DNA from 3 places in the Pseudochelatococcus sp. B33 genome. Region 2 is predicted to be linked to each of the others. Evidence: riboswitches for the same ligand, from Rfam matches in the RefSeq annotation. Region 2 holds a riboswitch; each other region holds the start of a gene.

Region 1 (4,163 bases), on a different contig from region 2:
AGAAAACGCTTGGCGCGACTGCGGCAAGGCGATAATGTTTCGCTATGAATCAGGCTCGGCTGTCGATCTGAGGCCTTTTAGATGCTTTCGGCATCTTGGGGTGTGGCCGGTTTTCGTCCTCTGTTGAGCTGAACGCATTCGATCGATGAATGTCGCCAGCAGGCCGGAACGTTGCGTGATCAATCGAGGCAACTGTCTGTCGTTGGTATACGCGCCGCCTTTCGGGCAAGCAGCGATAGAATGCGCCTTGCGGGGAGTAGGACGCTCCCGCGGGCGGGGTTGATACACTTTAGTTGCAGTGAGCCTTATTCGCTACCTCTTGAACAGGGTTTTCAGCATGTCTGGAAGTTGTGCGCGCGTGTACCCGGCCAGCGCCCGGTCCTGGGACACGGAAATACTTCGATCGCCGGCTGGTAAATGATGGCCCGGCTGACCATGTAAACCTTGTTCCGGTCCCTGAAGATGGCCTGGATAGTCGGAACTCCTCTTGATCCATCGCTTTCGGAACAGATGCATATCCGACCAGTCCGGACTTCGCCGGTTCGATACGGTCGCCGGCCGTTGCCGGTGGCGCGTCTTTCCAGCCGTCCTCATCGGAACCGTTCATTGGCGCACCGACCCAGGGAATGGATGCCGTTTTCTGGATGAATTCGATGCAGAAACAAAAAGATAGAGCGGGATGGCGGAAGAGCGAAAGGCCGCCTCGCGCGAGGGATGGAAAGACCGTCGCGCCGGTCCGGTATCGCCGGGACAGTGCTGCGGAAATGGAGCGGCGGCATCTGAGAGAAAATGAAGACGTCGCTTTATCTTTCTGATTTGACGCCGGATTTTCCCGAAAGGCGCGAACTGCGCTTCGGTCCGGTGTTCTGGCGGGCACAGGTGTGCCGTATGGGGGCGACGATCCCCCTCAATTGTAGCTCCCGAAGAGATTAATCTTATGAGACCAGGTCAAAACAGGCGTATGCGCAACCGGGGACGGAAGGCCCCCAATCCGCTGACGAAGACGTTCGAGTCGAACGGACCCGACGTCAAGGTTCGCGGCACGGCGCAGCATATCGCGGAAAAATACACGCAGCTTTCGCGCGACGCGCAGGCCTCGGGGGACCGAGTCGCCGCCGAGAACTACCTTCAGCACGCTGAACATTACATACGCATCATCCTCGCCGCCCAGGCGCAGTTCCAGCAGAACTTCGGCTTCCCGCGCCAGTTCGACGACGAGCAGGACGATCTCGTCGAGGAGAACGGCATCGGCTACGGCGTACAGGACTACAGCACGCCCCAGCCGTCCGCGCGCTTCCCGCTCGCCGATGACGAGGCCCAGCCCATCCTGCCCGCGCGCGGCCAGCAGGAGCCCCGATCGCACGAGCCCAGGACGCAGGAGTCCAGGACCCAAGAGCCCAGGACCCAAGAGCCCAGAACGCAGGAGCCGCGCAATGCGGAGCGTTTCGAGCGCCCCGACAGGCAGGAGCGTCCCGACAGGCAGGAGCGGCGCGAGCGTTTCGCAAGGCGGCGCGAGGCCGCCGCGAACCGGTATGCGCAGGCAGCGCCGGCCGATGACGCGGGTTCCGCGCAGCAGCCGATCCTGCCGGCCTTCCTGACCACGCCGGTGCGCACGGTTCCCGGCAGCGACGAGCAGCCGGTCATCCTGGCGCCGGAGCTTCCGGAGGTGAACGAAGAGGCCGCCGTCGAGCCCGTTGCCGCACCCGCCCCTGCCGCACCCGCCCCTGCGGCCGACGACACCGTGGCCACGGAGAAGCCCGCGCCGCGGACACGCCGCCGCCGCACCGTTGCAAGCGCCGCGGAAGGCGACGCCGCAACCGAGGGAACGGAAAACGGAGCCGAACAGCCGGTTCGGAAACCCCGCGTGACGCGCACGCGCCGCAAGAGCGTCGACGACGTCTCGGTCGCCGAGTAGCCGGAGCGCCGCACGGCGGCGCCTCGCTATCTCTTTGCCCACGCATCGGATTCGTCACGGGAACGACGGCCGTTTTCGGTGCGATGCGACCGATATGTGATTGACAAAGCCGCCGAACGCGCCGACATTGTCCCCATTCCGAGGGGTGCCCCGCGAGGGGGCTGAGATTCCGTCGAGGATTGTCCGCAGCTGTTCGATCGCGGGCAATCCGCCATGGTGACCCTTGAACCTGATCCGGGTCATACCGGCGGAGGGACGGGACCATGTCGGCGCCAAAGCCCTATCTTTATCTGCATGCCTGTCAGTCGCCCCGTGCCCGGATTCTCATTTCCGGGAGGAGCGGACGACATGACACCATCGACACAATCCACATCATCGAAACGCCCGCGTGACGGCATCGCCGCCGTGCCGGCCGGCGTCACGACCGGTCCCATCCACGGCTCGCGAAAGATTTACGCCAGTCCCGAGGGCCGGCCCGATATCCGGGTGCCGTTCCGCGAGATCGGGCTCGATCCCGCCTGTGGCGAGGATCCGGTGCGCGTGCCGGACACGTCCGGCCCCTATACGGACGGCGATGCGGCCATCGATCTCGAGCGGGGGCTCGTGCCCGTGCGGGCGGAATGGCTCGTGCGGCGCGGCTTCGATGCGGTCGCCCCGCGCCCCGTGAGGCCGGAGGACAACGGCTTTTCGGGCCCGGACATCCCCTCGGGCCGCCTCGTGCCGGCCTGCCCCGCCGCGCATCCCGTGCTGGAGGGGCGTCACGGGCAGCCCGTGACCCAGCTCGAATTCGCCCGCGCCGGCATCGTCACCGACGAGATGATCTATGTCGCCCACCGGGAGAACCTCGGCCGCGCGACCATGCTGGCGGGGGCCGAGCGGCGGCGCGCCGACGGCGAGGATTTCGGCGCGGCGATCCCCGCCTTCATCACGCCGGAATTCGTGCGCGAGGAGATCGCGCGCGGGCGCGCCATCATCCCGGCCAACATCAACCATCCGGAGCTCGAACCCACGATCATCGGCCGCAACTTCCTGGTGAAGATCAACGCCAATATCGGCAATTCCGCCGTCACCTCAACGGCCGCCGAGGAGGTGGAGAAGCTCGTCTGGGCCATCCGCTGGGGTGCGGACACGGTGATGGATCTCTCCACCGGGCGCAACATCCACAACATCCGCGGCTGGATCATGCGCAACTCGCCGGTGCCCATCGGCACTGTGCCGATCTACCAGGCGCTGGAGAAGGTCGACGGCGAGCCCGACAAGCTCACCTGGGAGGTGTTCCGCGATACCCTCATCGAGCAGGCCGAGCAGGGCGTCGACTATTTCACCATCCATGCCGGCGTGCGGCTCGCCTATGTGCCGCTCACGGCGAGCCGCGTCACGGGAATCGTCTCGCGCGGCGGCTCGATCATGGCGCGCTGGTGCCTGTCGCATCACCGCGAAAGCTTCCTCTACGAGCGCTTTGGCGAGATCTGCGACATCATGCGCCGATACGACGTGTCGTTCTCGCTCGGCGACGGCCTGCGTCCGGGCTCCATCGCCGACGCCAACGACGCCGCCCAGTTCGCCGAACTGGAGACGCTCGGCGAACTGACGCAGATCGCCTGGGAGAAGGGCTGCCAGGTCATGATCGAGGGGCCCGGCCACGTGCCGATGCACAAGATCAAGGCCAACATGGACAAGCAGTTCGCAACCTGCGGCGAAGCGCCTTTCTATACGCTAGGGCCGCTCACGACCGACATCGCGCCGGGCTACGACCACATCACCTCGGCGATCGGCGCGGCGATGATCGGCTGGTTCGGCACGGCGATGCTGTGCTACGTCACGCCGAAGGAGCACCTCGGCCTGCCCAACCGCGACGACGTCAAGACCGGCGTGATCACCTACCGCATCGCGGCGCACGCCGCCGATCTCGCCAAGGGCCATCCGGCCGCGAAGCTGCGCGACGACGCGCTGTCGCGGGCGCGTTTCGACTTCCGCTGGAACGACCAGTTCAACCTCGCGCTCGACCCCGACACCGCCCGCGCATTCCACGACGAGACCCTGCCCAAGGAGGCGCACAAGGTGGCGCATTTCTGCTCCATGTGCGGGCCGAAGTTCTGCTCGATGCGCATCACCCAGGACCTGCGCGCCGAGGCGGAACGGCTTTCGGGGCTTGACGGCAAGGCGCAGGAGTTCAAGGACACCGGCTCGCAGATCTACGTCCCGGCGGCGGAATGACCGGCGCACGTCCCCGGAAGGCGGATGCCGC
Region 2 (4,163 bases):
CGGCGGATGGAGGCGGTCGTCATCTGCGTGCCGCTCGCCTTGACGGCATCGAGCATCGCCTTCTGGTTCGGATAGCCGGCCGTGCCCAGGAACAGGCGCGAGGTGAACACCCGCCCTGCGATGACCAGCGGATCGGAGTCGGACTGCGTCATGGCTCAGCCGCCCTGCTTGGCATGGACGATCTCGATGCGGTCGTCGGCATTGAGCGGCGTCTCGGCCCACCGCGCGCGCGGCAGCACCGCGCCGTTCAGCGCCACGGCAATGCCCTTCGTCTCGGGGTTGATGTCGTGCCGCGCCAACAGCGCTGCCACCGTCTTGCCGGACAGCGGCTCCGGCCGGCCGTTCACGCGCACTTCCATGTTGCTCACTTTCACTTCTCTCCCTTATCGATCGATTGCCGGAACCTGTCGAACGCGAACGGTTCGGCCAGCGGGTCGCGCGCACCCTCCAGAATGAGGCGCGAGACGATGTCCGCCGTCACCGGCGTCTGCAGGATGCCGTTGCGGTGATGGCCCGTCGCGTAGACAAGGCCGGCCACGGGGCCTTCCCCCAGGATCGGCGCGTCGTCCCGGCTGCCGGGGCGAAACCCGGTCCACGTCTCGACGATCGGCAGCTCCTCGATGCCGGGCAGCGCGCGCCAGGCGTTCTGCAGCAGCGACAGCACGCCACCCGCCGTCAGCCTGTCGTCGAAGCCGCGCTCCTCGGCGGTCGCGCCCACGATCAGCCGCCCGTCGCGGCGCGGCACCAGATAGATCCCGGAGGCCCACACGACATGGCGCAACAGCGGCGCGTCCGCCGGCATGCCGAGCGCCAGCATCTGCCCCTTGACGGGCCGCACGGGCGGGCGGGTCTCCGGCGTCAGGCCGCCGATACCGCGCGACCACGCGCCCGCTGCCAGCACCACCGTGGAGGCCGCGTGGAACGCGCCGCCGGCCTCGACGCCGGTGACGCGGCCATCCGCCACCACGATCCTGTCGACGGGCGTGTGCTCCCGCAGTTCCGCGCCCGCGCCGGGCGCCGCGATGCGCAGGGCGGCGGTGACCTTGCGGTTGTCGACCTGATGATCGCCCGCGCTCCAGATGGCGCCGGCGGCGTTGGCCAGAAACGGTTCGCGGGCGCGCACCTCGCCGGGCGTCAGCCACTCCACCGGCAGACCGGCCTTTTCCTGCAACGCCATGTGGTGGCGCAGCCGCGCCTGCTCGTCGGCGTTGAGCGCGACGTGCAGCGTTCCCTCCTCGCGCAGGTCGACGGAAAGCCCGGAAGCGCGCTCCAGTTCGCCGGCGAAGTCGGGCCATGATTGCTGGCTGCGGCGGTTGAGCGGCAGCAGCCACTGCTCCCCCGGCTCCAGTTCGGTGGAGGCGGCGAGCATGCCGGCGGCCGCGCGGCTCGCGCCCTGCCCGGCCTCGCCGCTGTCGAAGACGACGACCGGCCGGCCGGCGCGTGCCAGGAGCCACGCCACCGAAAGCCCGATGACGCCGGCACCGATAATAATGACAGATTGCGTTACGCGCGTATTCAACGGCTCCTCCCTACGCTGGCATGACCCAGACAGGTTCGATGGGTATCATCTCAGCCGCACCGTCGGCGCGGCACCCCAGTGCCTATGATTGCAACATCGTATGTTTCGCCGGCTTTCGCAAGAGGGAGTCGCGCAAGAGGCAATCTGTCACATGAAATGAGGCCGGCTGTCACGGCCCGTCGTCGAGCGCGTCCTCGTCGTCCGCGAGCGCGTCGTCGTCGCGGGGGGCGGGGATGGCGAAGCCCTTCGGCAGCCGCCCGTCCAGAAAGCCTGCGCCCTTGAGGTCTTCAAGCCCCGGCAGATCGTCGATCGACATGAGGCCGAAATGCGACAGGAAGGTCGGCGTGGTGCCGTAGGTCACGGGCCGGCCGGGGGCGCGGCGGCGGCCGCGCAGGCGGATCCAGCCCGCCTCCAGCAGGGTGTCGAGCGTGCCGCGCGAGGTGGCCACGCCCCTCACCTCCTCGATCTCGGAACGCGTCACCGGCTGGTGATAGGCGACGATGGCGAGCACCTCGAGCGCGGCGCGCGACAGCTTGCGCGGCTCCTCGCGCTCGCGCACCAGCGCGGGGGCGAGATCGGGCGCGGTGCGGAACGCCCAGCCGCCGGCGACCCGCGCCAGCACGACGCCCCGCCCGGCGTAGTGCGCCTGCAAGCCGGCGAGGATCGCCGCAAGGTCGGCGTCGGAGGGAACGCGCGCGGCAAGCTCGGTCTCGCTCACCGGCTCGCGCGAGGCGAACAGGACGGCCTCGACCACGCGCGCCGCGAGGGCCTGCGCGTCCCCGTTCATCAGGCAACCTCGGGAATGTCGTCGAGGCGGCCGCCGGCGGAACGCCGGCGCAGCATCAAGGGGGCGAACGGCGCGTCCTGCCGGATGTCGACCCGGCCCTCGCGCACCATCTCCAGCATGGCGGAGAGCGCCGAGGCGCGCACCGTCGCCACCATGTCGGGCGTCGTCATGTAGGGAGCGAGACAGACATCAAGCGGGCACCAGTCCGCCGCGTCGCCGATGAGCCGGTGCAGGGCCTCGCGCGCCTCGGCCAGCGACCACACGCTGCGCTGCGCCAGCGTGACGCGCGAATTGGCCGTGCGCTGACGGTTGTCGGCGTAGGCCGCGAGCAGATCGTAGAGCGTCGCGTCCCATTTCGGCCGCGTCGTCACCGCCATGTTCTCCGGCGCGCCGCGCGCCAGCACGTCGCGCCCGAGCTGCGGCCGCTCCGCGAGCCGCCTCGCGGCCCGGCGGATGGCTTCGAGCCGCTGCAGCCGCAGCGTCAGGACGGTGGCGAGATCGCCCGCATCGGGCTCGGCGACGGCAGGCGGCGCCGGCAGCAACAGGCGCGATTTCAGAAACGCCAGCCACGCCGCCATGACGAGATAATCGGCCGCGAGTTCGAGGCGCAGCTTGCGCGCCTCCTCGATGAAGGCGAGATACTGCTCGACGAGCGCCAGGATGGAAATCTGCGCCAGATCGACCTTCTGCCGGCGCGCGAGTTCGAGCAGCAGGTCGAGCGGCCCCTCGAAGCCGTTGACGTCGACGATCAGCGCCGGCTCCGACTCGGACCGGGCGTCGTCGCGCCGCGCGGCGTCCTCGAAATCATCGTCATCAACGGGCTGAAAGGCAGTCTCCACCGGCCTCTGATCCTCTTCGATCCTTGCGAATCAAGAGTTGGCGAGCGCGCCCGGATTCGCAAGAGCTGTTTCGAGGTGCGCGCGTGCTTCCACAGGATCGAAGGGCTCGGGCGCGTGGCGGATGCGCGCCAGCGCCGCCCTCGACCGTCGCTCTGCCTCCACCGTCAGGCCGCCCACGGCCCCCGCGAGCACCGTCATCTCGGCAAAATCGCCGTTGCAATGCAGGGCGATGTCGCATCCGGCCGCGAGTGCGGCGGCCGCGCGCCCGGCGATCGATCCGTCGAGGGCCTGCATCGACAGGTCGTCGCTGAACAGCAGGCCGCCGAAGCCGATATCGCCCCGGATCGTGCCCGCGATCACGGCGGGCGACACCGTCGCGGGCCGCTCGGGGTCGAGCGCGGTGAAGACGATATGCGCGCTCATGCCCGCCGGCATATCGGCGAGCGCGCGAAACGGCATGAAGTCGTGGGCCGCAAGCTCCGCCAGCGGCGCGTCGACCACCGGCAGCGCCAGATGGCTGTCGGCATTGGCGCGCCCGTGGCCGGGAATATGCTTGATGACGGGCAGCACGCTCCCGGCGAGAAAACCTTCCGCCGCCGCCCGGCCGAGAACGGACACCACAGCCGGATCGGCATGATAGGCCCGGTCGCCGATGACATCGTTGGCGCCCGGCACCGGCACGTCGAGAATGGGCGCGCAGTTGACGTCGATGCCCACATCCCGCAGGTCGTGGGCGATGAGCCGCGCGCCGAGCCACACGAGCGCGCGCCGCCACAACGGATCGTGCGGCGAAAGCCGGCCGTAGGCCGCGCCAGCCGGATAGCGCGGCCAGTGCGGCGGCCCCATCCGCTGTACGCGCCCGCCTTCCTGATCGATGAGGATGGGCGCGTCGCGCCCCACGCTCTCGCGCAGGGCGCCGGTCAGGCGGCGCACCTCATCGGGCGTGCCGATATTGCGCCTGAACAGGATGAACCCCCAAGGGTCCGCATCCCGGAACAGGGACCGCTCGGCCTCCGTC
Region 3 (4,163 bases), on a different contig from region 2:
CGCTGCAGATCACCGATGGCCTGGAGCATGTCGACTATCTGGCGCGCTCCATCTCGGAAGTCGCCAAATCGGCGCGCAAGGCCATCTCGGTGACGGAAGAAGCGGGCGACGCCGCCACCGCCGACGTCTTCACCGAGGTGACCCGCGGGCTCGACAAGAACCTGTGGTTCCTCGAAGCGCACATCCAGGAAGTCAACAAGTAAGCAGGCATGCGGGTGAGGCGCGAGAGCGTGCTTCGATCAAACGGAATCATTTGATCGATAGGAACTCGCTCAAAATCAAAAAATTAGATCATTCCAGCGTTTCCATGAACGCTGGAATGATCGAGCGCCTCACCACCAGGCGTGAAAATGGTGCACCGGGCCGTGGCCCTTGCCGATGGCGAGCCTGTCGGAAGCGGCGATGGCGCGGCTGACGTAGTCCTTCGCCGCACGCACGGCATCGATCTGCGCCGTGCCGCGCGCGAGGCCTGCGGCGATGGCCGACGAGAGCGTGCAGCCGGTGCCGTGGGTGTTGCGCGTCGCGATCCGCGGCGCCGGAAGGCGCGTCATGCCCGTGGCGTCCGCCAGCAGGTCGACGCTTTCCTCGCCGCGCGCATGCCCGCCCTTGATCAGCACCGCGCGCGGGCCGAGCTGCAGCAGTGCCTCGGCCTGCGCCAGCATGGCAGTCTCGTCCTCCGCGATCCCCGCATTGAGCAGCACGGCGGCCTCCGGCAGGTTGGGCGTGACGATGCTGGCGAGCGGCAGGAGCTTTTCACGCAAGGTCGCGACCGCGTTCTCGCTCAGCAGGCGGTCGCCGCTCGCCGCGACCATCACCGGATCGAGCACGACGGCCCGCTGGTTCCAGCGGACGAGGCCGTCCGCAACTGCCGCGATCGTCTCCGGCCGCGACAGCATGCCGATCTTGACCGCGCCGACTGCGAGATCCGAAAACACCGCGTCGATCTGCGCGCCGATGAAATCGGCCGGGACGTCGTGAATCGCGGTGACGCCGAGCGTGTTCTGCGCCGTGAGCGCGGCGATGACGCTGGCGCCGTAGACGCCGAGCGCCGAGAACGTCTTGAGGTCCGCCTGGATGCCCGCGCCGCCGCCCGAATCCGAGCCGGCGATAGTGACCGCGATGGGGGTGATGCCTGTCGCCATGGTTCAGCCTCCGGCCCCGCGCGCGGCGAGGCTCGCGTCGACGATGTGGCGCAGTTGCCGCGCCGCCTCGGCCGGATCGGCGGCGCCGAGGATGGCCGAGATGACGGCGACGCCGTCCGCGCCCGCGCCGATGACCTCGGCCGCGTTCGTGGCGTCGATGCCGGCGATCGCGCCGAGCGGCAGCGTCAGGCCGGCCGCGCGCGCGCTCGCCGCCATCCGCGCCAGCCCGTCGAGGCCGATAGGGGGCTTCGGGTTGTCCTTGCTCGACGTGACGAACACGCCGCCGATGCAGCCGTAGTCGATGGGCTCGCGCACGGCCTCGCGCGCCTCGTCCTGGTTGTTGATGGTCAGGCCGACGATGGCGCTGTCGCCGAGGAGCCGGCGCGCGTCGGCGGGCGCGATGTCGTCCTGCCCGATATGGACGCCGTCGGCGCCCGCCGCGAGCGCTACATCCACGCGATCGTTGATGAGCAGCGGCACGCCGCGCCCGGCGATCGCCGCCAGAATGGCGCGCGCCGTCTCGATGGCGGGGCGGGTTTCGGCGTATTTGTCGCGGTATTGCAGCAGCGTCGCGCCGCCGTCGATCGCTTCGCGTGCGAGGTCGGGCAGGGGCCGGCCGCCCGCCCGCTCGGGGTCGAGGATGGCGTAGACGCGCAGATCGACCGGGACGGGGATACGCGGTACCGGCTGGCTGTCGGACGGTTGCGGCATGAGGGCGCCTCGCTCGCATCAAGGATGCGGTTGGTCGATCATGCCCTGCGGAGGAACATCCGCGCCCTGCTTGCGCATCGAAGCCGCGGACCTATCTCGCTTCCCTCCGCCGGCATGACCCGGTTCAGGTTCGGTGGGTTGGCACGTGGCCTCTCAGCCCTGCAGCATCAAACCAAGAATGGGTACCGTTTTCTGGTTTGATGCATTTACGCTAGCGGGCACCCCAAGGAGACATACTCTATATTGAATATTGACCGGAAACGGGGCGAATGCAACCGCCCCGCCTCACACCGTGCGCTGGGCCTCGATCTCCGCGAGCCCGGCGGCATCCAGATAGTGCTCCAGCCAGTGGATGTCATAGAGGCCGTTCTGCACGTCCTGATTGCGCACCAGCGCCCGGAACAGCGGCAGCGTGGTCTCGATGCCGTCGACGACGAACTCGTCGAGCGCCCGGCGCAGGCGCATCAGGCACTCGGTGCGGGTGCGACCGTGCACGATGAGCTTGCCGACGAGCGAATCGTAGTGCGGCGGAATGCGATAGCCCTGATAGACCGCCGAATCGACCCGCACCCCGAGCCCGCCCGGCGGATGATAGTAGGTGATCGTGCCGGGCGATGGCCGGAACGACGACGGATGCTCGGCATTGATGCGGCATTCGATGGCATGGCCGTCGAAGACGATGTCCTCCTGCCGGATGGACAGCGGCGCGCCCGAGGCCACGCGGATCTGCTCGTTGACGAGGTCGATGCCGGTGATCATCTCCGTCACCGGATGCTCCACCTGGATGCGGGTGTTCATCTCGATGAAGTAGAACTCGCCGTTCTCGTAGAGGAACTCGACCGTGCCCGCGCCGAGATACTGCAGCTCCTGCATGGCGCGCGCCACCACGGTGCCGATGCGCTCGCGCTCGGAGCGGTTGAGCGCGGGCGAGGGGGCCTCTTCCCACACCTTCTGGTGGCGGCGCTGCAGCGAGCAGTCGCGCTCGCCCAGATGCACCGCGCCGCCGCGCCCGTCGCCGATCACCTGGATCTCGATATGGCGCGGCTTCTCCAGATATTTTTCCAGATAGACGGAATCGTCGCCGAAGGCCGCCTTGGCCTCCATGCGCGCGGTCGCCAGCGCGTCGCTGAGGCTTGCCGCATCCCGCGCCACCTTCATGCCGCGTCCGCCGCCGCCCGCCGCCGCCTTGACCAGTACCGGAAAGCCGATGTCCGCCGCGATGCGGTGCGCGTCCGTGTCGTCGCCGATGCCGCCCTCGGAGCCGGGCACGCAGGGGATGCCGAGGGTGCGCGCCGTGCGCTTGGCCGCTATCTTGTCGCCCATCAGCCGGATGTGATCGGCCTTGGGGCCGATGAAGGCGATGCCGTGTTCGGCCAGCACGTCGGCGAAATGCGCGTTTTCCGACAGGAACCCATAGCCGGGATGCACCGCATCCGCGCCGGTAATCTCGCAGGCGGCGATCAGCGCCGGGATGTTGAGGTAGCTGTCGCGCGCCGGCGGCGGGCCGATGCAGACGCTCTCGTCGGCAAGGCGCACGTGCATGGCGTTGGCGTCGGCGGTCGAGTGCACGGCGACGGTGGCGATGCCGAGTTCCTTGCAGGCCCTCAGGATGCGCAGGGCGATCTCGCCCCGGTTGGCGATCAGGATCTTGTCGAACATCGATTACTCGATAACCAGCAGCGGCTCGCCGTATTCGACCGGCTGGCCGTCTTCCACCAGCACGGCGGTGACCGTGCCCGAACGCGGGGCGACAATGTCGTTGAAGGTCTTCATCGCCTCCACCAGCAGCAGCCTGTCGCCCGCCTGCACCTTCGATCCCACGTCGATGAACGGCTTGGCGTCCGGCGAGGGCCGCCGGTAGGCGGTGCCGACCATCGGCGAGGTGACCGTGCCGGGGTTGTCCGCCAGCGAAACGGGCACCTGCGCCGGTGCCGCCGCGGCGGACAGGGCGGCCGGGGCTGCGGCCGCCACCGGCGCCGCAACGGGCGACGCGACGATGGTCGCGGTCACGTTGCGCGCCACGCGGATGCGCAGATCGCCTTTGGCGACCTCGATTTCGGTCAGGTCGGTCTGGGCGATGAGCTCCGCGAGCTCCCGGACGAGGTCTGGATCGATGGGGCTGATTCTTGCCATGCTTTCTTCAATCAGTGGTTCACCGCGCCGATCGGCGCATCTTCAACGGGGCGCATCGGAATGCCGGTCCTGACGCCGGCCTTGCAGTAGCGGAACGATGGCCTCCAGCGCAAGGTCGTAGCTCGCAGCGCCGAAGCCGCTGATAACGCCGCGCGCCACCGCAGCAATCATGGAATG

What was found. Region 2 has a riboswitch for thiamine pyrophosphate ahead of thiO (glycine oxidase ThiO). Riboswitches for the same ligand answer to the same signal wherever they lie in the genome.
Region 1: another riboswitch for thiamine pyrophosphate. It lies ahead of thiC (phosphomethylpyrimidine synthase ThiC); the one in region 2 lies ahead of thiO (glycine oxidase ThiO).
Region 3: another riboswitch for thiamine pyrophosphate. It lies ahead of thiE (thiamine phosphate synthase); the one in region 2 lies ahead of thiO (glycine oxidase ThiO).

The regions. Positions count from the first base shown of each region.
Region 1 is NZ_JBSEFH010000001.1:130,339-134,501, forward strand. It holds gene ACUSIJ_RS00560 (DUF4167 domain-containing protein) at 938-1,915, shown strand; TPP riboswitch at 2,047-2,188, shown strand; gene thiC (phosphomethylpyrimidine synthase ThiC) at 2,264-4,132, shown strand.
Region 2 is NZ_JBSEFH010000011.1:48,419-52,581, reverse strand. It holds gene thiG (thiazole synthase) at 1-152, opposite strand, end outside; gene thiS (sulfur carrier protein ThiS) at 156-359, opposite strand; gene thiO (glycine oxidase ThiO) at 371-1,519, opposite strand; TPP riboswitch at 1,509-1,607, opposite strand; gene scpB (SMC-Scp complex subunit ScpB) at 1,689-2,306, opposite strand; gene ACUSIJ_RS13570 (segregation and condensation protein A) at 2,306-3,145, opposite strand; gene nagZ (beta-N-acetylhexosaminidase) at 3,176-4,163, opposite strand, start outside.
Region 3 is NZ_JBSEFH010000032.1:36,695-40,857, forward strand. It holds gene dps (DNA starvation/stationary phase protection protein Dps) at 1-203, shown strand, start outside; gene thiD (bifunctional hydroxymethylpyrimidine kinase/phosphomethylpyrimidine kinase) at 333-1,142, opposite strand; gene thiE (thiamine phosphate synthase) at 1,146-1,853, opposite strand; TPP riboswitch at 1,937-2,089, opposite strand; gene accC (acetyl-CoA carboxylase biotin carboxylase subunit) at 2,139-3,512, opposite strand; gene accB (acetyl-CoA carboxylase biotin carboxyl carrier protein) at 3,516-3,986, opposite strand; gene aroQ (type II 3-dehydroquinate dehydratase) at 4,029-4,163, opposite strand, start outside.